DNA from 2 places in the Psychrobium sp. 1_MG-2023 genome. Region 1 is predicted to be linked to the other one. Evidence: predicted binding sites of a transcription regulator. Region 1 holds the regulator's gene; the other holds the start of a gene.

Region 1 (16,373 bases):
ATTAACCAAGGTAATTTAGCGGCGATTATTGCGTTGTTAAAACGATAGAAGGCGGTTATGAAAGGGGCTCTTGATAACATTAAGGCCCCTGATATATAAGATGTTTACTGCTTCTCTTAGATTAAATCAAACCGTTGTAAAACTTCTTCACTAATGTCAGTCATCTCGGCTATTCCGATCACTGAATCAAGCTGGGCTTGAAGCTGACGAGTTTTGAAACTTGATTGCTTAGCGGCATAGATAAGCTCTCGGGAGAACGCTTTGTAATCGACCTTATTGGTTCTACTAATGTAAATTCTAATAGCGAAAAACTCACCTTGTTGCTTTGCTAAAGTGATAAATGCTTGGTGGTCTTCTTTCGTTTCAAACTCTTCAAATAAGCGCGTTGAGGTATGATAGTCATGACTATCGGCTGGTGTGCTTAATTGGATATAAATTTCTTGTGACACCGCTGGAGACGTCGGAGATATTTTCTTTAGTGAATTAGCAAATATCTGATTAAATAAATTGTTTTTTGCGATACATGCCGTATCTCCATACCCTAACATTGTCGATTGAGCAGAGAATAAGTTGAGCAGCCGATTCTCTTCGCGAGTTTGAACCAGGTGAGATACTTTATAGGTATTTCCTTTCTTCGATATGATGATTGGTAAGGTATCATTTTTTTCGCAATGTAAGGTTTTTAACAGTTTATTAAAGTCCGCGGGAGGAGCTATTTGTGCGGTCAGTTTACGTTTATTATTCTTGATTATTTTATAAATAAGCTTTGGTCCATGCTCTGTCTCATCATTGATTTCTATCTTTAAATTGAGCTGCTTTCCATCAGGAGTTGCACGCATAACTTGGTATTGTAAAAATGCCAGTTCAGGGTTTCCGCTAACTTTGGCTAACAATGGAAACTCCAGTTTAATGATGTCTGAAGCCGTTATCGGTACAGATTGCTTCATTAGAATTTGCATACCGTGGACAGAAAAGTCGACCGTTGAGCCTTTAAAGGTTTGTTTATTGTGATGGATAATCACCGGTGTTTGATAATTAAAGCGGTCTTCTTGGCGTAATGATTGATAATTAGTGTCAATCAATTTGAGCCCGGCTTGTGCTGTGTCGCTGTGACAAAAAACTTTCAGTTTAGCGAGTTCATTTTTTTTGGGCTGCCGTTGCTGGTAAAAGCTTCTACCTTGCTCTGAAGTAATATCAATAAGATAGCCCATGAGATCGAGCTCTGATAGGGATTCTAAATATTGATGTTGTTCTGGCTTTGCGCTGTCTTTGGCGGTTAAGTGCTTAGGTAGTACATTGGGTAAACGCCATTGGTGATCAGTAATCGGCGCCAATTGTAATTGATAAACCCGCCAGCCTTCTTTTTTTGCACCAAACTGCATGAACAAGTCCGTTAATCCAGTATGCTTTAATTCATAATCTGTGGCGCTGTAAAAGTATTTTTTGCCTTTGGCAATATGGGTGAAACAGTATAATAATTGGTTTGGCTTAGATTGTAATAGTTTCAGAATACGAGTCAGTCGTTTACTTCTTAGTAGGCCAGTGACCCGCAGAATGTTATTACTGCTTTGCCAATAGTTTATGATGTGACGATTTGCCGGGTTACATAAAGCATATTCAGCATGATACTGATCATCGTTCTGACTAAAGAAAATGGGTAGGCCAACAAACTTGCTGCTGTAGAGTTGTTGATAACCAAAGGTTGTTAACATATCAATGACGTGTTCAACATCTGTGGTTACTTGGTTTTTTTGAATTTTTAAGTGTGCTTGAAGAACGCTATCAATTTTTTCATCGAGGTGTTGACGTTCTAATTGATACCAAGAAGCTTCATTTTTTGTCTGAATATTCAACACGGTATAAGCGAGCTCTAGATTGACTGGCTCACTATCGGGCAATTGCTCGATTTCATTATGCTTTACATAAAGTGTATCACCCACACGAATGGCATGTTGACTCGCAAGTTTAACTTTGGCGCCATGAACTGATAAATTAGAGGTGATACCGTTAGCCGTTCTGCCATTGGCTAAGCGAACGGTGACTGGTGATAGAGTATTGATTCGCTCTTCTTTTCTTAAGTGAAATTGCGCGAGATCGATGATTTTTGCATGGTGGACTGGTACTTGTGCCGTAACACTTTCCATCTTTGCTGGTGTTCGTCTCTTCTGTTTGGCAGCCTCTTCTATTGATTCACGGCGCAGCTGATCTACATCATCTTGTTGCTCGCGATAAGAATTTTTTGTTTGAGAGACTTCTTCAAAAACACCAGTGGTGTATTTAGAGTATACAGAGATAGCTTCATTGAACGTTTCAATGGCTAAATCATCAAGGTGATGGGTAAGTCCTTCAAATTGAAACTCTCTACATTCACCATCCACACGCCCCCTTAGGTCAATCGCACGAGAGCATTCAGAATAGAGACGATTAACTTCCATTTTAACTAAAAAGCGTCGAGACTTTGACAGTTGAAGCGTGAGATCTTCAAATCGTTGGTTAAAATCTTGATCGTGAAAATAAGGAATAATACTGCTTATTAAAGCGTGGTCAGTATCTACAGGCATATTGGTGAACACTTTCCTATTTTGCTATAAAAATAAATCGACGATGCGCTAAGTAATCTTACCATATCGAGGTAGAATAACCGCAACAAACTCCAAACCATACACTGTTTGTGTAATGGCTAGGACTATTATTTATAAAGCAATTTATATGCCTATTATGTCGGTGGTTAAAATTTATTATGGCAAAATCTAAAACTTCTTACGTTTGTAATGACTGTGGTGCGGAACACTCACGCTGGCAAGGACAGTGTAATGCCTGCCAAGCGTGGAATACTATCACCGAAGTTCGTCTTGATACCGCTGTAAATGCTCGCAGTGCTCGCTTCTCAGGTTATGCTGGGAACACACAAAGCAAAGTTCAAACATTAGAACAAATTTCATTAGATGAGTTACCGCGCTTAGGCAGTGGTTATCAAGAGTTAGATCGTGTGTTAGGTGGTGGTATCGTACCCGGATCAGCTATTCTTATTGGTGGTAATCCCGGTGCAGGTAAAAGTACATTATTACTGCAAGTGATGTGTGGACTGGCTAATCAAATGGGGGCTTTGTATGTTACTGGCGAAGAGTCATTGCAACAAGTTGCGATGCGAGCTAGTCGTTTAGGCTTGCCAACCGACAAGCTCAAAATGCTATCTGAGACGTCTGTTGAAACGATTTGTGATATTGCCAAGCAAGAACAACCTAAGATTATGGTTATTGACTCTATTCAAGTGGTTCATGTTGCTGATATTCAATCTGCACCTGGGAGTGTGGCTCAGGTACGTGAATCAGCAGCTTTTCTGACTCGTTTTGCAAAGCAGTTTGGCGTGGCTATCTTTCTTGTTGGCCATGTAACAAAAGACGGCAGCTTAGCTGGGCCAAAAGTTTTAGAGCATTGTATTGATTGTTCTATTTTATTAGATGGCTCGACTGATAGCCGTTTTAGAACCATGCGCAGTCATAAAAACCGCTTTGGTGCGGTTAATGAATTGGGTGTCTTTGCGATGACAGGGAAAGGGCTCAAGGAGGTGACTAACCCGTCAGCTATTTTCTTATCTCGTGATGATGAAGAAAGCCCGGGCTCTGTTGTGTTGGTTATTTGGGAAGGGACTCGCCCATTATTGGTCGAACTTCAAGCGCTGGTGGATTATTCTCAGATGCCAAACCCGCGTCGAATAGCCGTTGGCTTAGAACAAAACAGGCTAGCCATGCTACTTGCTGTATTACATCGTCATGGAGGACTTCAAATGTCCGATCAAGATGTTTTTGCTAATGTGGTTGGCGGAGTAAAAGTAGCTGAAACTGCTTCAGATTTAGCCTTATTAGTAGCGATGGTTTCTAGCTTTAAAAATCAAGCTTTAGGTCATAACTTAGTCGTGTTTGGCGAAGTTGGTTTAGCGGGGGAGATTCGCCCTGTGCCGAGTGGGCAAGAGCGTTTAAATGAAGCGTTTAAACACGGCTTTACTCGCGCCATTGTACCGATGGGAAATGTACCAAAAACAATCCCAAAAGGGATGGAAATCATCGGCGTTAAAAAGCTTTCACAAGCCATTGAGGCGATTTTTTAGCGAGCCAGTTGTGTTATATCTCGATTTAGTAATTCTTCGTTAGCAATATTTAACTGCATTAAGCGTTTTAATTCAGCAATGCTATCAAGGTCAATGTGATGACATTTCATGCCAAGCATGTGTTTGTCGACATGAGCAATGATGGCATTCATTTTAATAATGTGCTCGTCGCCTAATTTTAACTCTAACTGAACATGATCTCCTGTGTCCGCGGGAAAAAGGCTTGGTTCAGTACACAAGAAACCATGCAGTGATAAGTCGAGGATTTGTGTTGACCATTGCTGCTCAGCGATGATTAATTTTGCGTCATGGCTAAATAATACCCGCTGAAAAAGTCTTTTATCTTCCATCATTCTCTCTTTAGTTTTTAACGCTCTCTTTAGTATAGTCAAATTACCGTATTATTAACCTGAATTACAACTTAATTTTCCACGTTAAAGGATGCCAGAGCATTGTATATTTGCTGATAAACAAGATTAGTTCTCGGCTGGTAGGGAGACAAAGTACCCTAAAAGCTGTTGTAATCTTGCCGTTTTATCTGGCTTAAGAGGATCGAATTTTAACCCATAAAGCTCGATGCCACCTTGACCATGGTGATGGTTTTGCACGGTAACGGGTAAAACAACCGGCTCAATATCTAACTCTTCAGGTAAAGCGAACTCAATATTGATATGCGCGCCATCATCAAGGCATGATGAGCAACATTCTAGTTGGAGTCCACCCATACTCATGTCAATGACAGAGACTTCCATAGGTTCATTCTCTGGAATTAATAATGTGGCGGAGGCGTCTTTTATCTTAATACGATTATAATGACGGAATTGTTCAAATTGAATATGGCGAGGGTAGGTTAAATGTATATAAGGATATGGAGCAGAAGCAATATGCATAACACCAGCCTTAAAGGCGCAAGCTTTAGCGTTCGATAAAAAGTGAACAATCACTTCTTCGCCAGCAAGTAAGCTATTTTCTTCCCCACCACAGTGAGAACTGGGCTTAGTCAAAATGATACTTTTATCTTTTTTATAGCCTATAAAGTTAGCCCTATATTTTCTTTGAGATATAGTGGTTCTAAGTAAAACACTGGTTCCAACCAAGTCACCTAATTCATCGATATTCACAATAGCCCTATTAATAATAATTTAAGGTAAAGAGGATTGTAACATTAGCGATAGCTAAAGTTGGTGTTGTAGTTTGTAATTTAGACTAAACCTGACGTAAATCAATTCAAGAAAAGAAAAATATTCATTGATTCAAGGTTTTTATCAAATAATCAGACAAAGGGATGAATAAGTATTTTTTATAATAGCCAAATTACCCTGGTATTAAATTTATTTTATCATTGAGTTAGAGGGTAATAATTAAGTTAAGTTAAGTTAAGTTAAGTTAAGTTAAGTTAAGTTAAGTTAAGTTGTGCTCTTTTTAGCACGCATAAATTGCAGGTTGTGATAATGGACAAGAATAAAGTGTCTACACTACTTAGAGAGCTTACAACGCTAAAAATACTATCAACTAATCTCGCGATGAAATACAAACTATAGTGCTCTGGCGTTTAACTTGTACTGAAATTTTTAATTAGTTAAATAAAAAGGCCCCGTTTTATTTAGATAAAACGGGGCCTTTTATATACGGTCAATCTAAGAGTGTATTAAGAAATACGCTTGTATTTAATACGGTGAGGGTTAGCTGCTGCTTCACCGATGGTTTCTTTTAACCATTTCTCATAATCGGTGTATGCGCCTTCGAAGAAGTTGATTTGACCTTCATCACGGTAATCTAAGATGTGAGTCGCGATACGGTCTAAGAACCAACGGTCATGCGAGATAACCATGGCACAGCCAGGGAACTCTAATAAGGCATCTTCTAATGCACGCAGTGTTTCAACGTCTAAATCATTGGTTGGCTCATCAAGCAGGATCATATTACCGCCCGCTTTTAAGAGCTTAGCTAAATGAACACGGTTACGCTCACCACCAGACAGCTCACCAATACGTTTTTGCTGATCGCTGCCTTTGAAGTTAAAGCGGCCCACATAAGCACGTGATGGGATTTGGACATTACCAACGGTTAAGATGTCTTGATCTTCGGCGATTTCTTGGAAAACAGTGTTGTTTTCATTCATATCATCACGGAACTGATCAACACTTGCGCAAACTACGCTTTCACCAAGAGTGATTTCACCTGAATCAGGTTGCTCTGCACCCGTAATCATTTTAAATAAAGTCGACTTACCTGCACCATTGGCACCGATGATCCCAACAATAGCGCCTTTTGGAATGCTAAAGCTTAAGTCGTCGATTAATACACGACCATCAAATGACTTTTTCAGGTTAGTCACATCAAGCACTTTATCACCTAGGCGTGGCCCCGGTGGAATAAATAGCTCGTTTGTTTCATTACGCTTTTGGTAATCGTTGGTGTTAAGCTCCTCAAAGCGAGCCATACGCGCTTTACTCTTCGCTTGACGGCCTTTAGGGTTAGTACGTACCCACTCTAACTCTTTGGCTATTGAGCGTTGACGTGCTTTTTCTTGTGATTTTTCTTGTGATAAGCGGGCATCTTTTTGTTCTAGCCAGCTTGAGTAGTTACCTTCCCAAGGAATACCTTGGCCACGGTCAAGCTCTAAGATCCAGCCTGCAACATTATCTAAGAAATAACGGTCATGGGTAATTGCCACAACAGTACCCGTATAATCATGTAAGAAGCGCTCTAACCAAGCCACTGACTCTGCATCAAGGTGGTTGGTTGGTTCATCAAGTAACAGCATGTCAGGTTTTTCTAGTAAGAGGCGACACAACGCAACACGGCGGCGCTCACCACCAGAAAGAACACCAATTTTTGCATCCCACGCTGGCAGGCGAAGTGCGTCAGCAGCACGCTCTAAAGCATGGTCTAAGTTATGACCTTCTTGCGCTTGGATTAATGCTTCTAACTCTCCTTGCTCTTTAGCAAGGGCATCAAAGTCAGCTCCTTCTTCTGCGTATTCTGCATAAACCTGATCAAGACGGGTTAGGGCGTTTTTCACTTCAGCAAACGCTTCTTCTACTGATTCTTTAACGGTTTTTTCATTATCAAGAATAGGTTCTTGAGGCAGGTAACCGATGCGAATATCGGCTAATGGGCGTGCTTCACCTTCGATATCGGTATCAAGACCAGCCATGATTTTTAGCAGAGTTGATTTACCTGCACCATTTAAACCAAGCACACCGATTTTTGCACCAGGGAAGAAACTAAGAGAGATATCTTTAAGAATATGACGCTTTGGCGGTACCACTTTGCCAACACGGTTCATTGAATAAATAAATTGAGCCATTGGATAATCCTAAAATTAATGAGCTGATAATTATGCCCATAGTGTAAACAAAAAAACGCAATGGCGATATGGCTAACATGCAATAGCTCTTGGTAAGGGCAAGAAGCAATTCCCTTAATGTTGTTAAGTAAAAGTGCCCTTAATAGCAGATTTGATTTCGCCCATTTCTTTTAGCTTGATATAGTAACTCATCGGCTTGCCTATACATCTCTTTTACCGAGGTTGTTTTTTCTTTGTGCCCTTTACACTGTAAGCCCATAGAAACTGTGATAAAACGGTCGGAACCATTTGTTTGATGAGTGAGGTTAACTCTTTCTATATTAGACTTTATTTTCTCGGAGAAACTTATCGCACTTTGATGAGTATCAGCGTTAAAAATAACTCCAAACTCTTCTCCACCTAATCTAAAGCAGTAATCGCCGTGACGGGATAGCGAGCTATTAAGTGCTGCACCAACGCTTTCAAGAATACGATCACCTTCTTGGTGGCCATAAGTATCGTTGAATTCTTTAAATAGGTCGATATCAATAATAAGGAAGCAAATTAAGGTCTGATGTTGCCTAGATGCGTTAATTGCTGACTTAAATATAGATTCAAAATTACGACGGTTTAAAATACCCGTTAATGTATCTGTTGATGAAATTCGTTCTATTTCAAGTTCTAGTTTCTTTGAGCTGGTAATGTCAATATGTACACCATTCATTCGCAATGCACTCCCTTTACTATCACGGGAGGTTACTTTTCCTATGTCATGAATCCAGTGCCACTGACCATCACCAAATTTCATACGGAAAATAGCGTCATAGACTGGGGTTTCGCCATTTAGGTGTTGGGTAATTAATGCTGATGTTTTTTCTAAGTCATCGGGGTGAACAATCGAAGCCCATTTGGATAGGCCACCACTGACCTCTGAAAAGTCTTTAGTATCTACCCTATAGTCTGAATCCTTGTAGCCTTTTTGAGTGACCCAGGTCTTATTAGCTAGAATCCTCTCTTGCTTTGGATAAAAATCCCAACATCCAACGTTGGCGCTAGTCACTGCGTCATTGAGACATTTAATGCTTTCTTGTTGCTCTTTCTGTAATTGCTCAAGACTATGCTGTTTGGTGATATCCTTTAAGGTGCTGGCGATGCAATTATCTTTAGTTTTCACCAGTGTCATCTCAAATAGCAGTGCTCCGCTTTGGTAGGTAAAGAAAATAGGGGCTGTGTCAGGGGTGTTAACACAAGTCAAAAAGAGTTGCTTGAGTTCTGCGTTTTCATCAGCTGTAAAGAAGTTAAATATAGATACCGACCTTAACTCATCACGTGAAATGTCGCGATAGATTAACTCTCGATCATTGGCAAATAGGTATCGCCCATCAATTGGTGAAAGCTTTGCTATTCCATCAGGTTGACTGTTTAATAGTTCAAGTAGCTCAATAGGCGTCATAGTGCCCTCAATTTACTAGTTAACATTATCTCTCCTTATGGCTAGTCATGAGGCTATATAATTGCTTCACAGCTTTCATTTTGTTCAGTTCATATCTCTATCAATAATGACCGTACTTGAGACGTTTAAATTTCTTATTGTTGTTAAATTATTGTTTATATACTATCCAACAATTGAGTATAAAGTAAGTGTTCCCAGAGCGGTTTAACATAATTTTGTGTGCGCTGTTTTCAAAATACCCATCTAGTGTTAAAAATACGGAGGGTTAGGTGTTGAGTTATAAATTGAGCTGACTTTAATTAAAGAGGGGGCTATCAGGGAGGGGGTGTATTGCCCCACAAACAAGAAACAATTAATTCAGCACTTTACAGCTTTATCTTATAAGCTTTCATTCTGGGGATACTGACTATTACAAGAACGAATCATTGATTGCATTATGCACTTTTTATTGTTCAAGATAACAAAAGTGGTATCAGGAAAAATGGACTCGTTGTAAGGCAACAAAAGTTTGATAAAAGTCACAGATATGGCTAGGATTTAGCCGTCTAGACATGTAGAATACCCGAAATTTTTTTAATTTATTAACGCTATCAGTGGAGCCTATAATGCTTAAACGTGATATGAACATTGCCGATTTCGATCCAGAATTGTTTGAAGCAATTAACCAAGAAACGACCCGTCAAGAAGAGCACATTGAGCTTATTGCTTCTGAAAACTATGCTAGCCCGCGTGTTTTTGAAGCTCAAGGCTCTCAGTTAACCAATAAATACGCTGAAGGCTACCCAGGTAAACGTTACTACGGTGGTTGTGAGTACGTTGATAAAGCTGAAACATTAGCAATTGATCGCGCAAAAGAATTATTTGGTGCTGATTACGCTAACGTTCAACCTCACTCAGGTTCACAAGCTAACTCAGCGGTATTCTTAGCTTTATTAGAGCATGGCGACACGGTATTAGGCATGAGCCTAGCACACGGTGGTCACTTAACTCACGGTTCACACGTAAGCTTCTCAGGTAAACTATACAACGCTAAGCAATATGGCTTAGATGAAGCGGGTGATATTAACTACGCTGAAGTTGAAGAGTTGGCTTTAGAGCACAAACCAAAAATGATTATTGCTGGATTCTCTGCATTCTCTGGTGTCGTTGATTGGCAACGTTTCCGCGATATCGCTGACAAAGTAGGTGCTTACTTATTCGTAGATATGGCTCACATCGCTGGTCTAGTAGCTGCGGGTCTTTACCCTAACCCAGTGCCAGTAGCTGATGTTGTAACTACAACAACACATAAAACACTTGCTGGTCCTCGTGGTGGTTTAATCCTTGCGCGTGAAAATGAAGCGGTTCAAAAGAAATTGAACTCTGCTGTTTTCCCTGGTGGCCAAGGTGGTCCATTAATGCACGTTATCGCGGCAAAAGCGGTAGCATTTAAAGAAGCATTACAACCAGAGTTTAAAGCATACCAACAGGGTGTGTTAGATAACGCTAATGCAATGGTTGAAGTATTACAAGAACGCGGTTATAAAGTTGTTTCTAACGGTACGTCTAACCATTTGTTGTTACTTGACCTAATCGATAAAGACATCACAGGTAAAGATGCTGACGCTGCTTTAGGCCGCGCCTTCATCACAGTAAACAAAAACTCAGTACCAAACGATCCTCGTTCTCCGTTTGTAACTTCTGGTCTACGTTTAGGTACACCTGCAATTACGCGCCGTGGTTTCACTGTTGCTGACACTAAAGCCCTAACTGGCTGGATCTGTGACGTGCTTGACGATATCAATGATGAAGCAACGATTGCACGTGTTAAGCAAAATGTACTAGAAATTTGTGCTCGATTACCTGTATATGGCTAATCATTTGCATTAATTCCAGATATAATGGCCGCCTTTGCGGCCTTTTTTATGCTTGATGCCTCTATCTAATACTATTAGCCTAATTGGGTTGCTTTGAAAGTAGTGGCTGATAAATTAGTTTAATTACCTAAGTGGCTTTGCGCGTTAATAAGTAAATTAAACGGGCTATTTAGGTGATTAATTTAAGTTTAAAGGTGATTTATGCACTGTCCTTTTTGTCGTACTTGTGAAACGAAAGTAATTGATTCAAGGCTTGTATCGGATGGGCATCAGGTAAGAAGACGACGCCAGTGTTTACAGTGTCTGGAACGTTTTACTACGTTCGAGCAGGCTGAATTGGTGATGCCAAAAATAATAAAAACAACTGGCTCACGTGAACCTTTTGATGATGAAAAGTTACGAAGCGGTATGGCTCGTGCATTAGAGCGTCGCCCAGTGGGAGTCGATGAAATCGAGAACTCATTACACCAAATCAAATCCAAGCTAAGAGCGACTGGCGAGCGAGAAGTATTATCGACGTTGGTTGGTAATTTAGTGATGGATGAATTAAAACGCTTAGACAAAGTAGCTTACATCCGTTTTGCGTCCGTCTATCGTGCGTTTGAAGACGTTGAAGAGTTTGGCAAAGAGATTGCGAAACTAGACAATAACTAGATTGAAGTGCTGGTGAATAGGAAAGGTTTATGAGTTCTAAGTGGTCATCTGTTGTCGATATTGAATTTATGCAGCAAGCTATAAACTTGGCAAAGCTTGGGCGTTATACCACAACGCCTAACCCAAATGTTGGCTGTGTTCTCGTCAATGACAACCAAGTTGTTGGTCAAGGCTACCATCAAAAAGCAGGACTTGGCCATGCTGAGGTTAACGCTTTGGCGCAAGCCGGTGAATTAGCTCAAGGAGCCACAGCTTATGTAACATTAGAGCCATGTAGCCACTTTGGGCGAACACCACCCTGTGCTCAAGGGTTGATTGATGCGGGTGTTGCTAGAGTTGTGATTGCAATGGTTGACCCTAACCCGCAAGTAGCTGGCAGAGGCATTAAAATGCTTGAGGCCGCAGGCGTTAGCGTGACATCTAATGTGCTAGAGGCACAGGCTCGCGCATTAAACCCTGGCTTTTTGAGCAGAATGGAACGTAAACGCCCATTTGTTCAAGTTAAACTAGGGTCAACGCTTGATGGATGCACAGCGTTGAGTCATGGACAGAGTCAGTGGATAACCAGTGCCGATTCACGTGTGGATGTACAAGCATTTAGGGCACAAAGTTGTGCTATTTTGACCGGTTCAAACACCGTTTTAGCAGACAACCCAAGCCTCAACTTACGTTGGGATGAACTTGGTAAAGTCAAAAGTAGTATTACTGAGCAGCAATTACGCCAGCCAATCCGAATTGTTCTCGACAGCAAAAATCGAGTCAAACCAAGTCATAAAATGATTTCAATTGAGTCTTCCATTTTATTAGTTCGTCGAACACAGGATGCCTTATCGTGGCCTAGTCATGTTGAGCAGTTAGTGATTCCAGGACAGGGAGCTATAGATTTAACACAACTGATGAGTGTGTTAGCTAAACGCGATATTAACCTTGTATGGGTTGAAGCAGGGCAGACATTATCTGGTGGCTTGCTCGAAGCAAATTTAGTCGATGAGATTATTATCTATCAAGCGCCAAAGTTGATGGGCTCAAATAATAAAGGGCTGTTCTCGATGCCGAGTGTTCAGGGGATAGAACAGTTAGTCGATTTAACGATCAAAGATTTACGTATGGTTGGGCAAGATATACGTGTTATTGCCTCACCACAAAGGAAGCAAAGTTAAATGTTTACTGGAATTATAGAAGCGGTTGGTACGTTAACCCAGCTCAAACAGCAAGGTGGTGATTACCATGTTGAAATTCAAACAAACTCTTTAGATATTAGTGACGTGAAACTCGGTGATAGTATTGCCAGTAACGGGGTGTGTTTAACCGTTGTAACGCTAAATAAAGACAGTTTTTGCGCTGATGTATCTAATGAAACCGTTAGCCTCACTGGTTTTACACATTACAAGGTTGGTCAGTCGATTAACTTAGAAAAAGCGCTAACACCAACGACACGTCTTGGCGGGCATATGGTGAGTGGGCATGTTGATGGGGTAGGCGTTGTTGAGCGTATCCAAGCCAATGGCCGTAGCACTGATTATTGGATTAGCGCCCCACAAGAATTAATGAAGTATATTGCTTACAAAGGCTCAATTAGTGTTGACGGTATTAGCTTAACCGTCAATGGGCTTGAAGACTCGAGTTTTCGCTTAACTATCGTGCCACATACCAGTGGTGAAACAACTATTAGTCAATTTGTTGTTGGCAGCAAAGTTAATCTTGAAGTTGACCAAATTGCTCGTTACCTCGAACGGTTAATGTTAGGGAACCAATCTGAGCAAAAGAAAGATATCAGTATGGATTTATTAGCACGCAGTGGCTTTCTTAAGTAAGAATCAAAAAAATTTATAAATAAAATGTTTTTACCCTTGAATTTAACGGTATTAAACACATGTATATTATTACTCAGCTTGCCAAATCCATTGGCTTGCACAAACGTTAAGGCTTTATCATGGCATTAAATACGATTGAAGAAATAATCGAAGATATTAAGCAAGGCAAAATGGTTATCCTGATGGATGACGAAGATCGTGAGAATGAAGGTGATTTAATCATTGCAGCGGACAAAATCACGCCGCAAGCGATTAACTTTATGGCAACTCATGGCCGTGGCTTAATTTGTTTAACCTTAACGAAAGAACGTTGCGAACACTTGAATTTACCTTTAATGGTCGATGCCAATAAAGCACAATTTTCTACAAACTTTACTGTATCTATTGAAGCTGCGACTGGGGTTACGACTGGTATCTCAGCCGCTGATCGTTCACGCACTGTTGAAGCGGCAGTTAAAGGTTGCGCAGCAGACATCGTGCAACCGGGTCATATCTTCCCATTGATGGCACAAGATGGCGGCGTATTAACGCGAGCAGGTCACACTGAGGCAGGTTGTGATTTAGCGCGTCTTGCTGGTTCTGAACCTGCTAGTGTGATTGTTGAGATTCTAAAAGAAGACGGCACTATGGCGCGCCGTCCTGATTTAGAAGTCTTTGCTCAAGAACACGATATTAAAATGGGCACAATCGCCGATTTAATTGAATACCGCAACGCTAACGAAACAACGATTGTTAAAGAAGCGCAGTGTAAATTACCGACTAAGTATGGTGAATTTGATTTAGTAACCTACCGAGACACTATTGACGATGAGTTACATTACGCAATGGTCAAAGGTGATATTAACCACGAAAACGAAACTAATGTACGTGTTCATTTACAAAACACCTTCAACGATTTGTTAGCCAGTGAGCGTGCACAAAACCGTAGTTGGCCACTTGATAAAGCGATGCAACGTATCGCTGAGCAAGGTGGTGTATTAGTGTTACTGGCTAATAACGAATCAAATGACAATTTATTAGCCCAGTTACGTGCGTTTGAATTAGAAGATAAAGGTGAAAAGCCTGTTGCGGCTAAGTGGCAAGGCACTTCACGCCGAGTGGGTGTTGGTTCACAAATATTAGCGGATTTAGGCGTCGGTAAGATGAACTTATTAAGTTCTCCTAAGCGCTACCATGCTCTTTCAGGCTTCGGTCTTGAGGTTGTAAATTACATTAGCGAGTAATAGTCGCAATCCTGCGTTTGTTTTGCTAACGGAAAAATGATGACGATGACAATAAAGTGATCGTCATCATTATTGTTTCTACAGAATGATAATGCGTTTTGGCTAGTGCCTGTGTTATCATTGCCGCACTTTTTTGGCGGCTTCTCCAAATTAAATTCTTTATAAGGTCAAATCATGAAAATTATTGAAGGTAATCTTCAGGTTACTGATGCCAAGGTGGCAATTGTTGTTTCACGCTTTAACAGCTTTATCGTTGACTCTTTAGTGTCTGGTGCAGTTGATACGCTAGTACGTACTGGCGGTATGAGCGAAGATGATATCACTATCGTTCGTGTACCTGGTGCAGTAGAGCTACCTGTTGCGACACAAAAAGTGGCAGCTAAAGGCGAGTTTGACGCAATTATCACGCTAGGTGCGGTAATTCGTGGTGGCACACCTCATTTTGATTTTGTTGCCGGCGAATGTAATAAAGGCTTATCACAAGTTGCTATGCAATACAGTGTACCAGTGGCCTTTGGTGTTTTAACTACAGACACTATTGAACAAGCTATCGAACGTGCTGGCACTAAAGCGGGTAACAAAGGTGGCGAAGCGGCACTAAGTGCCCTTGAAATGATTAATGTAATGCGTCTACTAGACGCATAATAGGAAGTAAGAAAGATATGAAACCATCTGAACGTCGTAAAGCCCGTCGCCTTGCCCTGCAAGCGATTTATTCATGGCAGCTATCTGGCAATAACGTTGGCCTGATTGAGCATGAATTTTTGACAAATCAAGATATCAAAGGGGTTGATGTTGAGTACTTCCGCGCGTTGCTAACGGGTGTCGCTCATTCTTGTGTTGAAATTGATGATGCTTACCGCCCATATTTAAGCCGTAACGCGGAAGAGGTGGATCAAATCGATCGTGCTATCTTACGTTTAGCTACTTATGAGTTAAAAGAGCAGCAAGATACGCCATACAAAGTGATTATTAATGAAGCAATTGAACTTGCAAAAGCTTTTGCAGCAGATGATAGTCACAAATTTGTTAACGGTGTTTTAGATAAAACTGTTGCTCGTATTCGTAAACTAAAATAGGCCTTATACCCCATGGCTTGTGGTGAATTTGAGCTTATCGAACGCTATTTTAGCAATCGACAAGCTCAACGTTTTGACGTTGTAAAATCAATCGGTGACGATTGCGCACTCCTTGAACCTATTCCAGAACAGCTTGTTGCTGTGTCGACTGACACCCTTGTTTGTGGTGTGCACTTTTTTGCAGATATGCCTGCTCATGCCTTAGGTTATAAGGCATTAGTAGCTAATCTCAGTGATCTTGCTGCAATGGGGGCAAGCCCAAGCTGGGTTTCTCTTGCGTTAACACTGCCTGAAATTGATGAACCTTGGTTAGCTGCCTTTAGTGAAGGCTTCTTTAAAGCTGCTGACTATTATGGTATTGAGCTAATTGGTGGTGACATTACCCGTGGTCCATTGAGTATTACTCTGACTGTGCAGGGCCAAGTGCCAAAAGGCCAGCAAATAACCCGTGATAAAGCTCGGATTGGTGATTGGGTTTGTGTTACTGGTCAATTAGGTGATGCAGCACTTGCACTTGAGTCGCTATACCAACGAACTGAATTGCCTAGTGAGACGTTAGAGCCAGTGCTAAAACGCTTATACTACCCAACCCCACGATTATTGGCTGGGCAAGCATTACGCAATATTGCATCATCGGCGATTGATCTTTCTGACGGCTTAGCCTCAGACCTGAAGCACATTGCTAAACAATCGGGTTGTAAAGCAATTGTTGATGTCGGGAGCTTGCCCTTATCCGCGCAACTTCGTGATCATGTCACTAGTGAGCAAGCATTAAAACTTGCACTTAGTGGTGGTGAAGACTATGAATTGTGTTTTACTGTATCTCCACAAATGTTAGGGAGTGTTGAAACGGCGCTTAAACATACCAATACCACATTTACGTGTATTGGTCAG
Region 2 (16,373 bases), on a different contig from region 1:
TAATAACACCTATACCTAATGTACGACGAGCCAAGCTTGATTTTTGTGCTGCAACAATTGGGTAATCTTGATAGCTTAATAAGTTATCCAATGCACGCACTGCAAGCTCTGCTAGCTCTTCTAAATCATCAAGCGACTTAATCACACCTAAGTTAAAGGCTGATAAAGTACAGAGTGCGATTTCACCGTTTGGATCGTCAAAGCTTTGTAGTGGTTTCGTCGGTAAAGCAATCTCTAAACATAGGTTAGATTGTTTTACTGGCGCAACACTTGGAATAAATGGGCTGTGTGTATTACAGTGATCAACGTTTTGTAGGTAGATACGACCTGTGCTAGCACGCTCTTGAGCAAATAATGAGAAAAGCTCCACCGCTTTGATGGTTTTCTTACGAATAGAGTCATCTGCTTCATATTGCGTGTAAAGCTGCTCGAATTTCTCTTGGTCAGCAAAAAATGCATCGTATAAACCAGGTACATCACTTGGTGAGAATAAAGTAATGTTTTCGCCTTTAATTAAACGCTGGTACATAACTTTATTAAACTGAACCCCGTAGTCCATATGACGAACACGGTTTTCTTCAACACCACGGTTATTTTTAAGTACTAGCAGCGACTCTACTTCAAGGTGCCACAATGGGTAGAATAATGTAGCTGCACCACCGCGAACGCCACCCTGAGAACAACTTTTTACAGCCGTTTGGAAATGTTTATAAAATGGGATACAACCAGTGTGATTGGCCTCGCCACCACGAATTGGGCTGCCGATTGCACGAATACGACCTGCGTTAATACCAATACCCGCACGTTGACTAACATATTTTACGATTGAACTTGATGTTGCATTGATAGAATCAAGGTTATCATCACATTCAATTAATACACATGAGCTAAATTGGCGCGTTGGGGTACGCACACCAGCCATAATTGGTGTCGGCAGTGAAATCTTAAATTGGGATACTGCATCATAAAAACGCACGACGTAATCCATGCGTGTGTCTTTAGGGTATTTAGAGAATAAGGCAGCGGCAATTAGCATGTATAGGAACTGCGCGCTCTCAAAGATTTCACCGGTTGTACGGTTTTGTAATAGATACTTACCTTCTAACTGCTTAACGGCCGCGTAGCTAAAGTTCATATCACGCCAATGATCGATTGCATCGTTCATTACGTTGAATTCTTCACGCGTGTAATCGGCTAATAGGTGGTCATCATAACGCTTAGCTTCACACATCTTGACCGTGTGATCATAAAGGTGCGGTGGCTCAAATTGGCCGTAAGCTTTTTTGCGTAAATGGAATACAGCTAAGCGCGCTGCCATGTATTGGTAGTCAGGCGTTGTTTCAGAAATTTGATCCGCTGCTGCTTTAATAATAGTTTCATGAATGTCTTCGGTTTTCATTCCCATGTAAAACTGAAGGTGCGCTTTGATCTCAACCTGTGATACTGAAACGTTCTCAAGATCTTTGGCTGCCCAGTCGAGAACTTTATGGATCTTATCTAGATCGATAGGCTCTTGTTTTCCACTACGTTTAGTGACTAGGAGGTTTGTATTCATTCTTATTATCCATATTTGGGTGGCGCTAGAGTACAGGCATTAAATAGGGCAACGAAAAGGGTCATTATGCGAAACTGCATGACATAATTAATGTAACACAACACAGAAAAACAGTATCCATTGTTTTAGTGTTTGTTGTTGCCAAAATACACAACATCTAGGGTTGTTAAATTTTATGTGCTACAAGATAGAGGGGATAGGCTGAATTTGCAAGTACTAATAAAAGGAATAAGTTGTGGATAAAGTGTGATCTTTTTTATAGGTTAGTGGCGACTATCATTATGGCTAGTATTTCTATCGTATGCCTAAAAAAAGCAATTTAAAATGGGCTTTTTAATTTTTTTTTTACCATAAATTATTGGCGATTAAATTGCTTAATTTTTGTCAGCTATTTGTCAGTAGATCACAAAGCTCATCGCAACGATCAACGATCATATCAGCTTGCCATTCATGACAAGGATCTTGGTGTGGGATATAACCATAGTTCGCTGCAACACTATGCATCTTTGCACTGGTTGCTGCTTCGATATCTGTTCTGGCATCTCCAACATAAATGATCTGCTGTGGTTCAATCGCTAGAGATTTAGCGGCTAATATCAATGGTGCGGGTGACGGTTTACGCTCTCGCATGGTATCTCCACAGACAGTGACATGCGTTGTGGCTAGTAATGGAAAACTGTTCAGTAACTGCTTGGTATAGAAATAGGGCTTATTGGTGACGATCCCCCAAGGAATCTTTTGATCGTTTAATTGGTTGAGCAATTGCTCACAGCCACCAAAATAGCGCGAGTGGGTGGCTACGTTATTTTCATAATAGTCTAAAAACTCTTGGCGTAATCGCTGATAGTCATCCTCACTTAGGGCATGACCATAACCAGCTTTAATTAACGCTAGTGCACCTTGAGACGCCGTGTGAAAAATCGTGTCATCACTTAATAGTTCGAGACCGTCACGAGATAATAGTGCATTGGCGGCAGCACCGAGATCTGCGGCGGTATCGAGTAGTGTGCCATCAAGATCAAATAGCATGGCATTGACAGTGTGTTGCTTAAATTTAAATGAAAATGACATGCTAGTGTCCATATGAATTATTGAGCAGGGTTAGGCTGACAATGTAAGATATAGTTAACTGATAAATCGTTATTCATCTTAAATTGTTCTGTTAGCGGGTTGTAGTGAATACCAACAGCATCAAGACAGCGTGCTTGATGGTTATCCACAAAGCGGATTAACTCGCTAGGGCGAATAAACTTTTTATGTTCGTGTGTACCTTTTGGTACTAACTTAAGTAAATGTTCTGCGCCAACGATTGCTAATAAATACGCTTTGTTGGTTCTATTGAGTGTAGAGAAGAACAGCTGACCGCCAGGTTTTACTAATTTGACGCAAGCGGCAACAATTGACTCTGGATTTGGTACGTGCTCTAACATTTCCATACAAGTGACAACATCAAATGAATGAGGTTGCTCTTCGGCGAGTTGTTCTACGGTTACTTGTCGATAGTCAACGTTATCAACTTTGGCTTCAAGGCTATGTAGTTTAGCCACATTAAGCGATTCCTCAGCCATATCGATACCTAAGACATCACCACCAAGTTTCGCCATCGATTCTGCCAAGATGCCGCCACCACAACCCACATCGAGCACACGCTTATTGAATAAACCATCACTTTTACTGGCGATGTAATTTAAACGGGTCGGGTTCATTAGATGTAGCGGTTTAAATTCACCGTGTAAGTCCCACCAACTTTGGGCGAGGGCAGCGAATTTTTGTATTTCTTGGTGATCGACATTGTCGTTTGACTGATGAGTATCTTGAGTTTGCATAGCCGGAAAAGTCACTTACGGAAAAAAACTCATTATACGGGGCTTACTATCTTTTACACAATGATTAATTCACCAGAAGCTCTGGGTTAAAAATCAACAGGTAAATGAGTGTTTTCAGCTTCATTTGTACGAATTTAAGACAAGTACAATAGTCTAACGTTGAGTTTTATTGGGCATTGGCAAATTAAAGCGCTAATAGGCTAGCTTCACTCGGTAACTATGCTAGAATCATGGCCTATTTTGTGCCTCTGTTGCCTGATTATAATTACAATGTCAGTGGCGGTGGGGGTTGTTGTTTTACTAAACACAGGGATCTTAGCGATTTATGACTGAGTTGGCCAATAGTGTATCGCCGATTAATATCGAAGACGAATTAAAGAATTCGTACCTCGATTACGCCATGAGCGTAATTGTAGGTCGTGCTTTACCTGATGTTAGGGATGGATTAAAGCCCGTACATCGTCGTGTACTTTTTGCAATGGATGTTTTAGGTAACGACTGGAATAAACCGTATAAGAAATCAGCGCGTGTCGTTGGTGACGTTATCGGTAAATATCACCCGCATGGTGATTCAGCAGTTTATGACACCATCGTTCGTATGGCGCAGCCTTTCTCATTGCGTTACCCACTTGTTGACGGCCAAGGTAACTTTGGTTCTGTTGATGGTGATTCTGCCGCGGCAATGCGTTATACCGAAATTAGAATGAAAAAAGTCGCTCATGCTTTATTAAGCGACTTAGAAAAAGACACGGTAGATTACGCGCCAAACTATGATGGCACTGAACAAATTCCAGTGGTATTGCCAACTCGCATTCCGAACTTACTGGTTAATGGTTCATCGGGTATCGCGGTAGGTATGGCGACTAACATTCCGCCACATAACCTTAATGAAGTGATTTCAGGCTGTCTTGCGTTAATTGAAAATCAAGACTTATCAATTGAAGACCTAATCGAGTACATTCCTGGCCCAGATTTCCCGACTGCGGGTATTATCAGTGGCCGTCAAGGGATCATCGATGCGTATAAAACCGGTCGTGGTAAAGTTCGTATCCGTGCTCGTGCTGAAATTGAAGTGGCTGATAACGGTAAAGAAACGATTATCGTTCATGAGTTGCCGTATCAAGTCAATAAAGCTCGCCTAATCGAGAAGATGGCTGAGCTTGTACGAGATAAGAAAATTGAAGGCATTAGCGCACTACGTGATGAGTCTGATAAAGACGGCATGCGCATGGTTATCGAAATCAAGCGTGGTGAAGTGGGCGAAGTTGTTTTAAATAACCTATATGCTCAAACGCAAATGCAAGTTTCTTTTGGTATTAACATGGTGGCGCTGGAAGATAATCGCCCTAAATTGTTTAATCTAAAAGAAATGTTAATGAGCTTCGTACGTCACCGTCGTGAAGTGGTTACCCGTCGTACCGTATTTGAATTACGTAAAGCGCGCGAACGTGCTCATATCCTTGAAGCATTAGCGATTGCATTAGCTAATATCGATCCTGTGATTGAAGTGATTCGTAACTCACCGACCCCAGCTGAAGCTAAAGTTGCATTAGTTGCGCGCGGTTGGGAATTAGGTAATGTTGCGCCAATGCTTGAAAAAGCCGGTGATGACGCTGCTCGCCCAGAGTGGTTAGAGCCTGAATTTGGTATTCGTGATGGTCAATATCACCTAACTGAAACGCAAGCCCAAGCAATTTTAGATTTACGCTTACATAAGCTTACTGGCTTAGAACATGAGAAAATCTTAGGTGAATACCAAGAAATCTTAGATCTAATTGCTGAGCTGTTACATATCCTAGGTAGCCCTGAGCGCCTAATGGAAGTGATTCGTGAAGAGCTTGAAGCGGCTCGTGATGAGTTTGGTGATGAACGTCGTACTGAAATTACCAATGCGTCTCATGATTTATCTCTAGAAGACTTAATCAACGAAGAAGATGTTGTTGTAACCTTGTCACATGAAGGTTATGTGAAGTACCAACCACTGAGCGAATATGAAGCCCAGCGCCGTGGTGGTAAAGGTAAAGCGGCGACTAAGATGAAAGATGAAGATTACATCGAACGTCTATTAGTTGCTAATACCCATGATACGATTTTATGTTTCTCTAACCGTGGTAAGATGTACTGGTTGAAAGTTTATCAACTACCATTAGCGTCTCGTCAAGCGCGTGGTAAGCCAATCATCAACTTATTACCTCTTGAGAAAGACGAGCGTGTTACAGCGATTTTACCTGTTCGTGAATACACAGAAGATAAGTGTATCTTAATGGCAACCGCTGCTGGTACCGTTAAGAAAACTAACCTGACAGCGTACTCTCGCCCTCGTGCTAACGGTATTATTGCTGTTAACTTACGTGATGATGACGAGCTAGTTGGCGTAGCGCTAACCCAAGAGGGCAGCGAAATTATGCTATTCTCTGATGAAGGTAAAGTTGTACGCTTTAGCGAAGATCAATGTCGTGCGATAGGCCGTACTGGTACAGGTGTACGTGGTATGAAGCTTAAAGAAGGGCAAAAAGTGGTATCACTGATTGTTCCTCATGGCGACGGTTGTATCTTAACAGTGACCGAGAATGGCTACGGTAAGCGAACTATCCTTGAAGATTACCCAGCGAAGAGTCGTGCGACGCAGGGTGTTGTATCAATTAAGGTTAGTGAACGTAACGGCCTCGTTGTTGGTGCTGTTCAGGTTGATGAAAACGATGAAATCATGCTTATCTCTAATCGTGGTACGCTTGTACGTACACCGGTTGATGGCGTATCGACTGTTGGTCGTAATACGCAAGGTGTAACGTTGATTCGTACTGCCGATGAAGAGAAAGTAGTCGCGCTACAGCGTATCGAAGAAGTCGAAAATGAAGAATTGCCAGAGGGTGAAACTGATGGTGAGACGTCTGCGGTAGATGCTGCTGAAACGACTTCAGATGTGGCACCAACAGGTGACGCACCAACAGAACAAGAGTAATCGCCTTTAAGCGACTTTAAACTGTTCTGTTTATATTAAAGCCCATAATCATTGATTTGATTATGGGCTTTTTTTTGGGGCTTTAGAGGCGCTTTTTGCCGGAATCGTTGTTTTATATTGAAAAAGTCACTCATATCATTTAAAACGTATTAGTAATTAGTCTGATATCCTCAGCCTATGCTAGCTTACCAACTTGAGCGCGGTATGATGTACAGTCAATATTTTCTAGGAGAAGTCGTTAAATGAAACCGGTATATAATTTTTGTGCAGGCCCTGCAATGTTACCTGCAGAAGTGATGCAAAAGGCACAACGTGAATTTGTTAATTGGCAAAATCATGGCATATCGGTTATGGAATTTAGCCATCGTGATAAGCACTTTATGGCTGTCGCCGAAGCTGCAGAACAAAATCTGCGTAAGCTAATGAATATTCCAGATAACTATAAGGTGCTGTTCAGCCATGGTGGTGGTCGCGGACAATTTGCTGCTGTACCGCTTAACTTAATTGGCTTAACGGGTAAAGCAGACTATTTAGTAACAGGCTCTTGGTCGAAAGCGGCCGTTGCTGAAGGGAAAAAGTTTGGTGAAATTAATGTTGTTGCGCAGCCAAGTGTAGTGGGTGGCCTAAATGCCGTTGCTAGCCCAAATGAATGGCAGTTAAGCGATGACGCGAGCTATTTCCATTACTGTCCAAATGAAACAGTCGACGGCATCGAGATGTTTAATGAGCCAGAAGTTGGGGTTCCATTAGTTGCGGATATGTCTTCAACGATCCTGTCACGTGAGATCGATGTTTCTAAGTATGGCGTTATTTACGCGGGCGCTCAAAAGAATATCGGGCCATCAGGGTTATCAATCGTGATAGTTCGTGAAGATTTATTGGGTCATGCTCTTGATGTCACCCCATCGATTATTGATTACAAAACGATGAGTGATAATGATTCTATGTATAATACACCACCGACATACGCTTGGTATCTCGCTGGTGAGGTTTTTAAGTGGTTATTAGACCAAGGCGGTGTGCCAGCTATTGAAGCCCTGAATAAGAAGAAAGCTGATTTACTGTATGATTTCATCGACAGTAGTGATTATTACCGTAATGGAGTCGAGCCTAGCTTTCGTTCACGAATGAACGTGACGTTCCAACTTGCTGATGAAGCCGATAATGCCGCTTTTTTAGCCGGCGCGGAGGAAGCTGGTTTAATGGCGCTCAAGGGTCACCGTAGTGTTGGTGGTATGCGAGCGAGTATTTATAATGCAATGCCCCTTGCAGGAGTCGAAGCATTAGTTCAATATATGGAGCAATTTCAACAACGTTAATTGATTTAATGTAACGTTGTTAGCTTAATGTCACAAAGCGAGACCGTTTAGCGTCTCGCTTTGTTGTATTTTATGGACAGTTTTCTCGCAGGAGCGATGTATGATCTTGGCTTGGGCAAAAAGCCTTTTTAATCAACAACCCACGATGGATTTATCTGAAGAGGGTTGTGTCAGTGAAAAGAAGTTTTTTGCGTATGTTTTCACTTTAATTCTAAAACCTATCTCGTGTGTAGGGATTGTCTGCATTGCTGCGATTTGGATGATTGAATTTAATAGTGGACACTTAACCGCCCTTGACCAATATGCATACCCATTATTAATTTTTACTTTCTCCTGCTCTTTCGTCACTTTACTGTATTTCCCTAGTCAGGCGAATGCAGTTGCCAGCGCATTAGTGTTTTCAATCGCTAGTTATTTTCTTGCCTCTTATCATTTCATCTTTATTGTGCTTGAAAGGAGTTCCCTAGAAAATAATTTTTATAATCTGGCATCAATTTCTCAGTGGCTGCCATCTATCTATATTGCAATTTTTTTACTTCACCATATCGAACGTGCGATGTTTTACTCAATTGCGTTCTATTTAGCTCTGCTGGGTCCTGAAGCTTATTATATATTTGCTGGGAGTCACCATTCGGATATTGCACATAATCTATTGGTTAATATTGTTCTCTCACACCCCGTTTATATTTGTATCTTGCTCTGTTTGAGTTTTATGAAAAAGCAAGGCTATGCGTCTTATGTAAGGGCTCAGGATATGGAGAGACTAGTAAATATTGACGATTTGACGAAAGCTCATAATAGACGAGGTATTGAAGAGAAGATTATTAGTTTAATTGAAAATAGGCAACGAGCAGGGGAAGAGTTTTGTTTAGTGATGTTCGATGTTGATCACTTTAAAAAAATCAACGATAGTTATGGCCATCCAGTAGGTGATGAGGTTTTGGTTAAGTTGGTTGAGCAGACAAAACGTGAACTGCGTCAAGATGATAGTATTGGGCGATGGGGCGGTGAAGAGTTCATCCTTTTACTGCCAAGAACAAATGTTGAACAAGCAAGCGCTTTTGCTAATCGAATTAGGCTATTGTTCCCTAGCATTAAGTTTAGTGCCCCTGTGACATTAACCGCTAGTTTTGGCATCAGTTCGTATCGTATTTCTGACTCGAGTCCTGCAGCTGATAAGATCAGTGCGATTTTAATTGCAAAAGCCGATCAAGGCTTGTATCAGTCAAAGAGTTCTGGCAGGAATCAGATTACAGTGATTTAGCCCAGTGATTAGTTGGAAAATATTAACAACAACATTGGTTTAAATGATTTACTTTGCTAAGTTTAAATACTCTGGTTCAAAGTGTGTGTTTTTGTCATGATGATGTGCACAATACAATAAAATTTACCGTTTGATGCAGAGTTTTGTTATCTAAAGCAAATAATTGTATAAAATAACAAATTAATTAAGACGGTGTGATTACTTTATAGACATATTATGTCGACAAGCCAGTTGCTATCACCTAATATGTTGGCTTGTTTATTTTTGGAGACGTTAAATGACAGCAATTGAAGAGTTTATTAAAAAGGAATCTTCAGCCGGGATTGTCTTAATTTTTGTAACCGTTATCGCGTTACTATTGAAAAATACCGGACTCTCGGATTTTTATGATGCATTTCTAAATACACCAGTCGAAGTTCGATTCGGTGCATTACATATCGATAAACCATTACTGCTGTGGATTAACGATGGTCTGATGGCAGTGTTCTTTTTACTTATTGGTCTTGAAGTCAAGCGAGAGATCATTGAAGGACACTTATCTTCACCAGCTCAGGTGGTGTTACCTGGCTTTGCAGCCGTCGGTGGTATGGTTGTCCCTGCTGCTGTTTATTTGTATTTTGTTGGGATAGATAGCCCGGGAACACAAGGGTGGGCTATCCCTACGGCCACTGATATCGCTTTTGCGTTAGGTGTTTTATCCTTACTTGGTAAACGTGTGCCAGTATCACTTAAAATCTTTTTAATGGCATTGGCGATTATTGATGATTTAGGCGCAATTATTATTATTGCCCTGTTCTATACCGTTGAGCTATCCACGTTATCGATTGTTGTTGCTGCAGCCGCGTTGACAACTCTGGTGGTGATGAATAGGCTTGGGGTTGATAGAAAAGCTGCCTACGTTATTGTTGGTGTGATTTTATGGATTAGTGTGCTTAAGTCTGGTGTTCATGCAACGCTTGCTGGTGTCGCATTAGCCTTTACCATTCCTTTAAAACAACGCCCGGGCAAGATTGTTGGTCGTGAACGCTCGATGCTTAAATCGATGGAACATGATTTACATTATTGGGTCGCATTCTTTATTTTACCGTTATTTGCTTTCGTAAATGCAGGGGTGGACTTTAGAGATATTTCTGTTGAACAAATCTTAACTCCTGTACCTCTTGGTATCGCTGCGGGTTTATTTATCGGTAAGCAGGTTGGGGTATTCTTCTTTAGTTGGATTGCCATAAAACTTAAATTGGCGAAGATGCCTGATGACAGTAATATGACCCAAATCTATGGTGTGTCCATTTTAACGGGGATAGGTTTTACTATGAGTTTATTCGTAAATTCATTAGCCTTTACTGACCCAACACAGTTTATGTTTGCTGATAAGTTGGCAATATTAGTCGGTTCGTTTGCCTCCGGTGTTATCGGTTACCTAGTGCTAAGGTATTCAACACACTCAGCGAAAGGTTAATACTAAGTATTGATAACGGTGCCTATACTTATTTTGCGCATCGTTATCACCCCTCTCAAACCGTCTACTTTTTCATCTCTTAGTTCCCTCGAACATTACATTTTAGTTAAATTGAATCTTATTTGAGCACTAGCTTTTATTAAGGCCAATTAATACTTGACTATATCTTCTTTCAGTAGCTATTCTAGATTAAATACGCAGCTATCAATGGCATAGCTAGGCATATAGATGATTCAGATGCACTCTGTGCAACAGGACTGTGAATGGACGCGAATACATTAAGCTTACCTCAATCAATTGATATCTCTTATGTCACAGAGTTTCACCCTCAACTCATTTCGTTTTTATCTGAATTTACAGAGTCTAAAAATGACATTCTTGTCATTAATGCTTCGGAATTAGAACGCATTGATACTGCCGGTATTCAGCTTCTTATTGCATTCGTTATCGAGGCAACTAAAATGAATGTTACTATTCAATGGCAGTCTATTTCTACCGAGTTAGAGAACACCGCTAATGAGTTAGGGCTTGCGCAAGCACTTAAATTAAATTAACAAAAAATTATTATAGGACCTCCCATGGCAAAGATCTTAGTAGTCGATGACTCTGCTTCAATTCGAAATATGGTTTCATTTACCCTTAAACAGCAGCAGTATGAGATTGTTGAAGCTGCTGACGGTAAACAGGGACTTGAAAAAGCAAAGACAGGTAAGTTTGACTTAGTTATTACAGATGTAAATATGCCGGTAATGGATGGTATTACGTTATGTAAAGAGCTACGTCAATTGCCTACATTCAAATTTACACCGATCTTGATGTTAACCACGGAAAGCTCAACAGACATGAAAATGAAAGGGAAGGCGGCTGGCGCGACAGGTTGGTTGGTTAAACCGTTTAACCCAGAGAAGCTTGTTGCGACAATTAAACGCGTCATTAGGTAATCATTTATGAGTATCGATCTCTCACAATTTATTCCAACTTTTTTAGAAGAAAGCTTTGAAGGCTTAGAGCTAATGGAGTCCGGCTTGCTAAATTTGGAGCAAGGGGATATTGATACTATAAATGCTATTTTTCGAGCTGCACACTCCATTAAGGGGGGCGCTGGTACCTTTGGGTTTAATCGAGTAACTAACTTCACACATGAAGTTGAGACCTTACTTGATGAAATGCGTGATGGCAGACGAGAGGTTAATCAATCTGATATCAACTTACTATTAAAGTCGGTTGATTGTATAAAATTACTAATTGAAAGTGCTAGGGATGGTGTCGAGTGTGAAGATGACGCTATTAATGAGACCCATCTTGCACTTGAGCAGACATTGAGCGGGAAAGCTCATGGTGATAACGATAGCCAGGATGTTTCAGAAGTTGAACAGCTTTTAAGTGAAGTTAAAAGTAAGAAGCAATGGCTTATTGAGTTCGTGCCTAAACATGAAATTATGCAAACGGGTAACGATCCTCTTCACCTTCTTAATGTGTTGGCTGAATTAGGCTCGATGAGTATTGAACCTAACCTTCAAGATATTCCTCCTTTAGGTGACATACACCCTGAGGAGTGTTACCTCTATTGGCGTTTAACCTTAGTGTCTGACTGTAGTGAAGAGGATATTATAGAGGTCTTCGAATGGGTCGAAGATGAGTGCTCATTAACTATAACCTTGAGCGATTCAGATGAACCAAGCCCAGCCATAGAATCTGTTGAACAGCCCAGTCTGCAAGTCGATCAAACGCCACCCTCTCAGCCACCAAGTCAAGTACCACAAAAATCGCTAAAAGCACCAGATGAATCGGTGAAAGCTAAACCAACGACCGAAGGTGGCTCTATTAGGGTCGGAATCGATAAAGTCGACACCTTGATAAATCGTGTTGGTGAACTAGTTATAACTCAAGCCATGCTTAAACAAATAGGCAGCGAATTGGCTGAAGATGAAACCGTTGATAAGCTACGTGAGGGTTTAGTTCAACTTGAGAGTAATACACGTGACTTACAAGAAGATGTCATGCGTATTAGGATGTTACCTATTAGCTTTGTGTTTAATCGTTTTCCACGAATGGTTTATGACGTAAGTTCGAAACTGGGCAAGAAGGTTGAACTGAAATTATCAGGCGAACAGACTGAGTTAGATAAAACGGTGATGGAAAAAATCGGTGACCCACTTGTTCATCTGGTCAGAAATTCATTAGATCACGGTTTAGAAATGCCTGAAGAGCGCAAAGAAGCGGGTAAAGACGAAACAGGAATCGTACACCTCAACGCTTATCACCAAGGTGGCTATATTGTCATTGACATTATTGATGATGGCCGGGGCCTCAACACCGAAAAAATTTATGATAAAGCAATAGAGAAAGGACTAATTAGCGCCGACCAAAGCCTTTCTGACCAAGAAATTAATGAACTGATCTTTGCGCCAGGCTTTTCCACTGCCGATGCCGTTAGTGATCTATCAGGCCGTGGTGTCGGCATGGATGTGGTTAGACGAAATATTGAATCGTTAGGTGGTCATGTCTCTTTATCTTCTCAACAAGGTGAAGGATCAAAATTTTCAGTTAGTCTACCACTGACCTTAGCTATCCTCGACGGACAATTAATTAATGTGGCCGGGCAAATATTTATCGTTCCTTTAGTATCAATCGTTGAATCTGTTCAAGTGAATAAAAGCGCCGTCAAAGCGATTGCTGGTCAAGAAAACCTTTATTTATTTCGTGATGAATATTTACCTATTTATAACATTCGTTCTTTATTTTCTTTACCCGGAAAAGTTTCGCCTGCTGATGAAAATATGGTGATCATTGTTGAAAGTAACGGCAATAAATATGCCTTGGTTGTTGACGATTTACTTGAACAGCAGCAAGTCGTCTTAAAAAGTTTAGAGTCTAACTATATGGCCGTCGAAGGAATCTCTGGCGCTACCATTTTAGGTCATGGTGGCGTAGCCTTAATCATTGACATAAAAGGTGTCAGCTCTTTAAATCATAAAAACAGTCGTTCAAAGAAGTTTTCCCGGGAACGGTCGGTAGCAGAGGCAACTACATGAGTTTAACGATTCACCAAGACATCGATACGCTGGTTGAAAGTAAACAGTTTTTGTCATTTATATTGGCGGGTGACGAATACGCAACAGATATATTGAAAGTTCAAGAAATTAGAGACTGGACATCAACGACGTTAGTCCCGAATAGCCCGACTTATATTGAAGGTGTATTAAACCTTCGTGGTGAAATTATTCCAATAATCAATCTGCGGACCCGATTTGGTTTACCTGATTTACCAGATAAGAAAAATAGAATTGTTATTGTATTGAATATTGTAAGTGATCAAAAAAGGCGTTTAATGGGACTTCTCGTTGACGCATTTTCTGAAACTTATGATATCCCATTAGAAAAAATTAAATCGGCCCCGAATAATATCAGCGTGATAGACGATGACTTTATTTCTGGGTTAACGACAGTGGATGAAAAAATGGTCATTTTGTTAGATGTTGATGAGTTAATGAATTCCAATGAACTATCGACTGACTGCAGCGCAGCAACGGCATAAATAGCGACCTTCCGAGGAGAAGAAAACAATGAGAACGAATACACCTGTGACAGACCGTCGTGTGTTACTAAAGCCCGGTCAGGATCTAGTTACAAAGACAGATCTTCAAGGACGCATTACCTACGTTAACCCGGCGTTTGTTGACGTTAGTGGCTTTACTGAACAAGAGTTAATGGGCGAGCAGCATAATATTGTTAGGCACCCTGATATGCCTCAAGCTGCATTCAAAGATTTATGGTCTACATTAGAAGCAGGACGTCCTTGGGTTGGCTATGTAAAGAATCGTTGTAAAAATGGCGATTATTATTGGGTAATAGCGAATGTAACTCCGTTATTTAAAGATGGGCGTTTAACTGAATATATGTCGGTTCGTACTGCACCAACTGATTTGGAAATCGCCGACGCCGAACGCTTGTATGGTCAGCTATCAAGAAACGAAACCACTTTACCCGGCCCTGATACCGTTAAGTCTAAAAATATTAAGTCATCTTTAAATAAGTGGATTGGTATTTCAGCCTTAACCATGCTTGCTATTGATATCCCACTGACCTTTATTGCACCCATGTTCACTGTTCTGGGGCCTTTAGCTGGATTAGGTGTGTTAGCCTATGGTGCTCATCGTGTGTTATCAAATAATGTCGTTTCAGGTATTGATAACGCGATAGAAGAGATGCGTCAGATAACGCAGGGGAACTACACTAAAAATATTCCGGTAAATCAGGATGGGGAAGTTGGCGATTTACTGCGGATGGTCAAATCAATCCAGATTAAATTAGGTTTTGAAGTTAACGATGCTAAAGAGACTGCGCAACGTGCTGAGCGCGTGAAAGTTGCTTTGGATAATGTCTCGTCAAGTGTCATGATGGCTGACCCCAATGGTAATATCATTTATGTCAATGATTCTGTTGTTAAAATGCTGTCGGAAGCTCAGGAAGACATTCAAACCGAGTTACCACATTTTGATGCTTCTAAACTCATTGGTAGTAATTTCGACTCTTTTCACAAAGACCCATCTCATCAGCGCCGCTTACTTGATGCGCTTAAATCAACGTTCAAGAGCCAAATTAGTGTTGGACCGCGTCGTTTTGTGCTGACCGCTGCCCCAGTAGTCGATGAGCAAGGTACTCGTTTAGGTTCTGTAGTTGAGTGGGCCGATGTCACACAACAGCTAGCGGCTGAAAGTGATGTAGAAAACATGATACGTGATGCTTCTCGTGGAATCCTAGACTCTCGTCTAGACCCAGAGAAATATGACGGATTTGTCGAGACAGTCGCCATCGGTATTAATGACATGTTAGATGCCGTTGTTGCGCCAATTACCGAAGTTAAGCGAGTGGTTGCTGATTTATCTCAGGGTAACTTGACATCGAAAATGAATGGTGATTTTGAAGGTGAGTTCGCAGAATTAGATGATTCGCTTCAATCGGCGATGTTGAAACTCGAAGATATTGTTAGTGAGATTCGAACTTCGAGTGGCTCGATTGCTTCGGGTGCTGAAGAAATATCTAAAGGTAATACAACGCTGAGTGGCCGCACCGAGGCACAAGCCGCAAGCCTAGAACAAACGGCGGCTAGTATGGAGCAGATGACGGCTACGGTACGTCAAAATGCAGACAGTGCGGCTCAAGCAAATGATCTTGCTGAAAATGCGAAGAAACTAGCTGAGAATGGCGGCGAAATTTCAGAGCGAGTTGTTCACTCAATGAGTGAGATTAGCCGTTCTAGTACACAGATATCAGAGATTATTGGTGTGATTGATGAAATCGCATTCCAGACAAACTTACTAGCATTAAATGCTGCGGTTGAGGCGGCTCGAGCAGGCGAACAAGGTCGTGGTTTTGCAGTAGTTGCAGCTGAAGTACGTAACCTTGCGCAACGAAGTGCAAGTGCTGCTAAAGAAATCAAAGGCTTGATCAGTGACAGTGTTGCTAAAGTGGAAGAGGGCGGTCGCTTTGTTGATGAGTCCGGTAAAGCACTAACGGAAATAGTTGGTGCCATTCATGAAGTATCTAACATCGTTAGTGAAATAGCCTTAGCAAGTAAAGAACAGGCAACAGGCATCGATCAGGTTAATGTTGCTGTCTCGGACATGGATGAAGGCACACAACAAAATGCAGCCCTAGTTGAAGAGGTTGCCGCAGCATCTGAAGGTATGGAAGAGCAGGCGGTTCAATTGCGCCAGTTAATGGGGTTTTTCTCATCATCTAATTCCCAAGTGATACATTCATTGAATGATAAGAAGACAAATTTAACCCCTGTGCCAGCAGCTGTTACTGCAAAAAAATCTAACAGGGCACCGATGGCTGCACCTGATAGCAATGATATGGAATGGGAAGAGTTTTAATGGATAAGCTAGGGCGAGCTAATGGCTAGGTTGACGACAGCCTCGAAACGGGAAATTTGCGAGGAGAGAGAGCGTGAATTTCCTTATACCAAACATGATTTTGAGC

What was found. Region 1 encodes NrdR, which represses ribonucleotide reductase genes. Its sites were predicted from a motif close to AAACACNANATNTNGTGTTT; they were not measured.
Region 2: nrdA (class 1a ribonucleoside-diphosphate reductase subunit alpha) is a predicted target of NrdR. The motif match lies at 1,702-1,721, and genes of this name have one in related genera.

Annotation. Positions count from the first base shown of each region.
Region 1 covers NZ_JAUYVJ010000021.1:17,137-33,509, forward strand. Annotated here, with positions in the region: gene serB (phosphoserine phosphatase SerB) at 1-48, shown strand, start outside; gene Q8W26_RS11690 (PilZ domain-containing protein) at 117-2,561, opposite strand; gene radA (DNA repair protein RadA) at 2,741-4,108, shown strand; gene Q8W26_RS11700 (PilZ domain-containing protein) at 4,105-4,458, opposite strand; gene Q8W26_RS11705 (flagellar brake protein) at 4,585-5,229, opposite strand; gene ettA (energy-dependent translational throttle protein EttA) at 5,757-7,421, opposite strand; gene Q8W26_RS11715 (diguanylate cyclase) at 7,561-8,853, opposite strand; gene glyA (serine hydroxymethyltransferase) at 9,459-10,709, shown strand; gene nrdR (transcriptional regulator NrdR) at 10,911-11,363, shown strand; gene ribD (bifunctional diaminohydroxyphosphoribosylaminopyrimidine deaminase/5-amino-6-(5-phosphoribosylamino)uracil reductase RibD) at 11,393-12,523, shown strand; gene Q8W26_RS11735 (riboflavin synthase) at 12,524-13,177, shown strand; gene ribBA (bifunctional 3,4-dihydroxy-2-butanone-4-phosphate synthase/GTP cyclohydrolase II) at 13,297-14,400, shown strand; gene ribE (6,7-dimethyl-8-ribityllumazine synthase) at 14,575-15,045, shown strand; gene nusB (transcription antitermination factor NusB) at 15,063-15,479, shown strand; gene thiL (thiamine-phosphate kinase) at 15,492-16,373, shown strand, end outside.
Region 2 covers NZ_JAUYVJ010000004.1:39,668-56,040, forward strand. Annotated here, with positions in the region: gene nrdA (class 1a ribonucleoside-diphosphate reductase subunit alpha) at 1-1,555, opposite strand, end outside; gene Q8W26_RS03140 (HAD-IA family hydrolase) at 1,940-2,626, opposite strand; gene ubiG (bifunctional 2-polyprenyl-6-hydroxyphenol methylase/3-demethylubiquinol 3-O-methyltransferase UbiG) at 2,644-3,381, opposite strand; gene gyrA (DNA topoisomerase (ATP-hydrolyzing) subunit A) at 3,707-6,343, shown strand; gene serC (3-phosphoserine/phosphohydroxythreonine transaminase) at 6,586-7,662, shown strand; gene Q8W26_RS03160 (GGDEF domain-containing protein) at 7,763-8,926, shown strand; gene nhaA (Na+/H+ antiporter NhaA) at 9,204-10,385, shown strand; gene Q8W26_RS03170 (lipid asymmetry maintenance protein MlaB) at 10,649-10,939, shown strand; gene Q8W26_RS03175 (response regulator) at 10,964-11,326, shown strand; gene Q8W26_RS03180 (chemotaxis protein CheA) at 11,333-13,420, shown strand; gene Q8W26_RS03185 (chemotaxis protein CheW) at 13,417-13,923, shown strand; gene Q8W26_RS03190 (methyl-accepting chemotaxis protein) at 13,952-16,267, shown strand; gene Q8W26_RS03195 (protein-glutamate O-methyltransferase CheR) at 16,289-16,373, shown strand, end outside.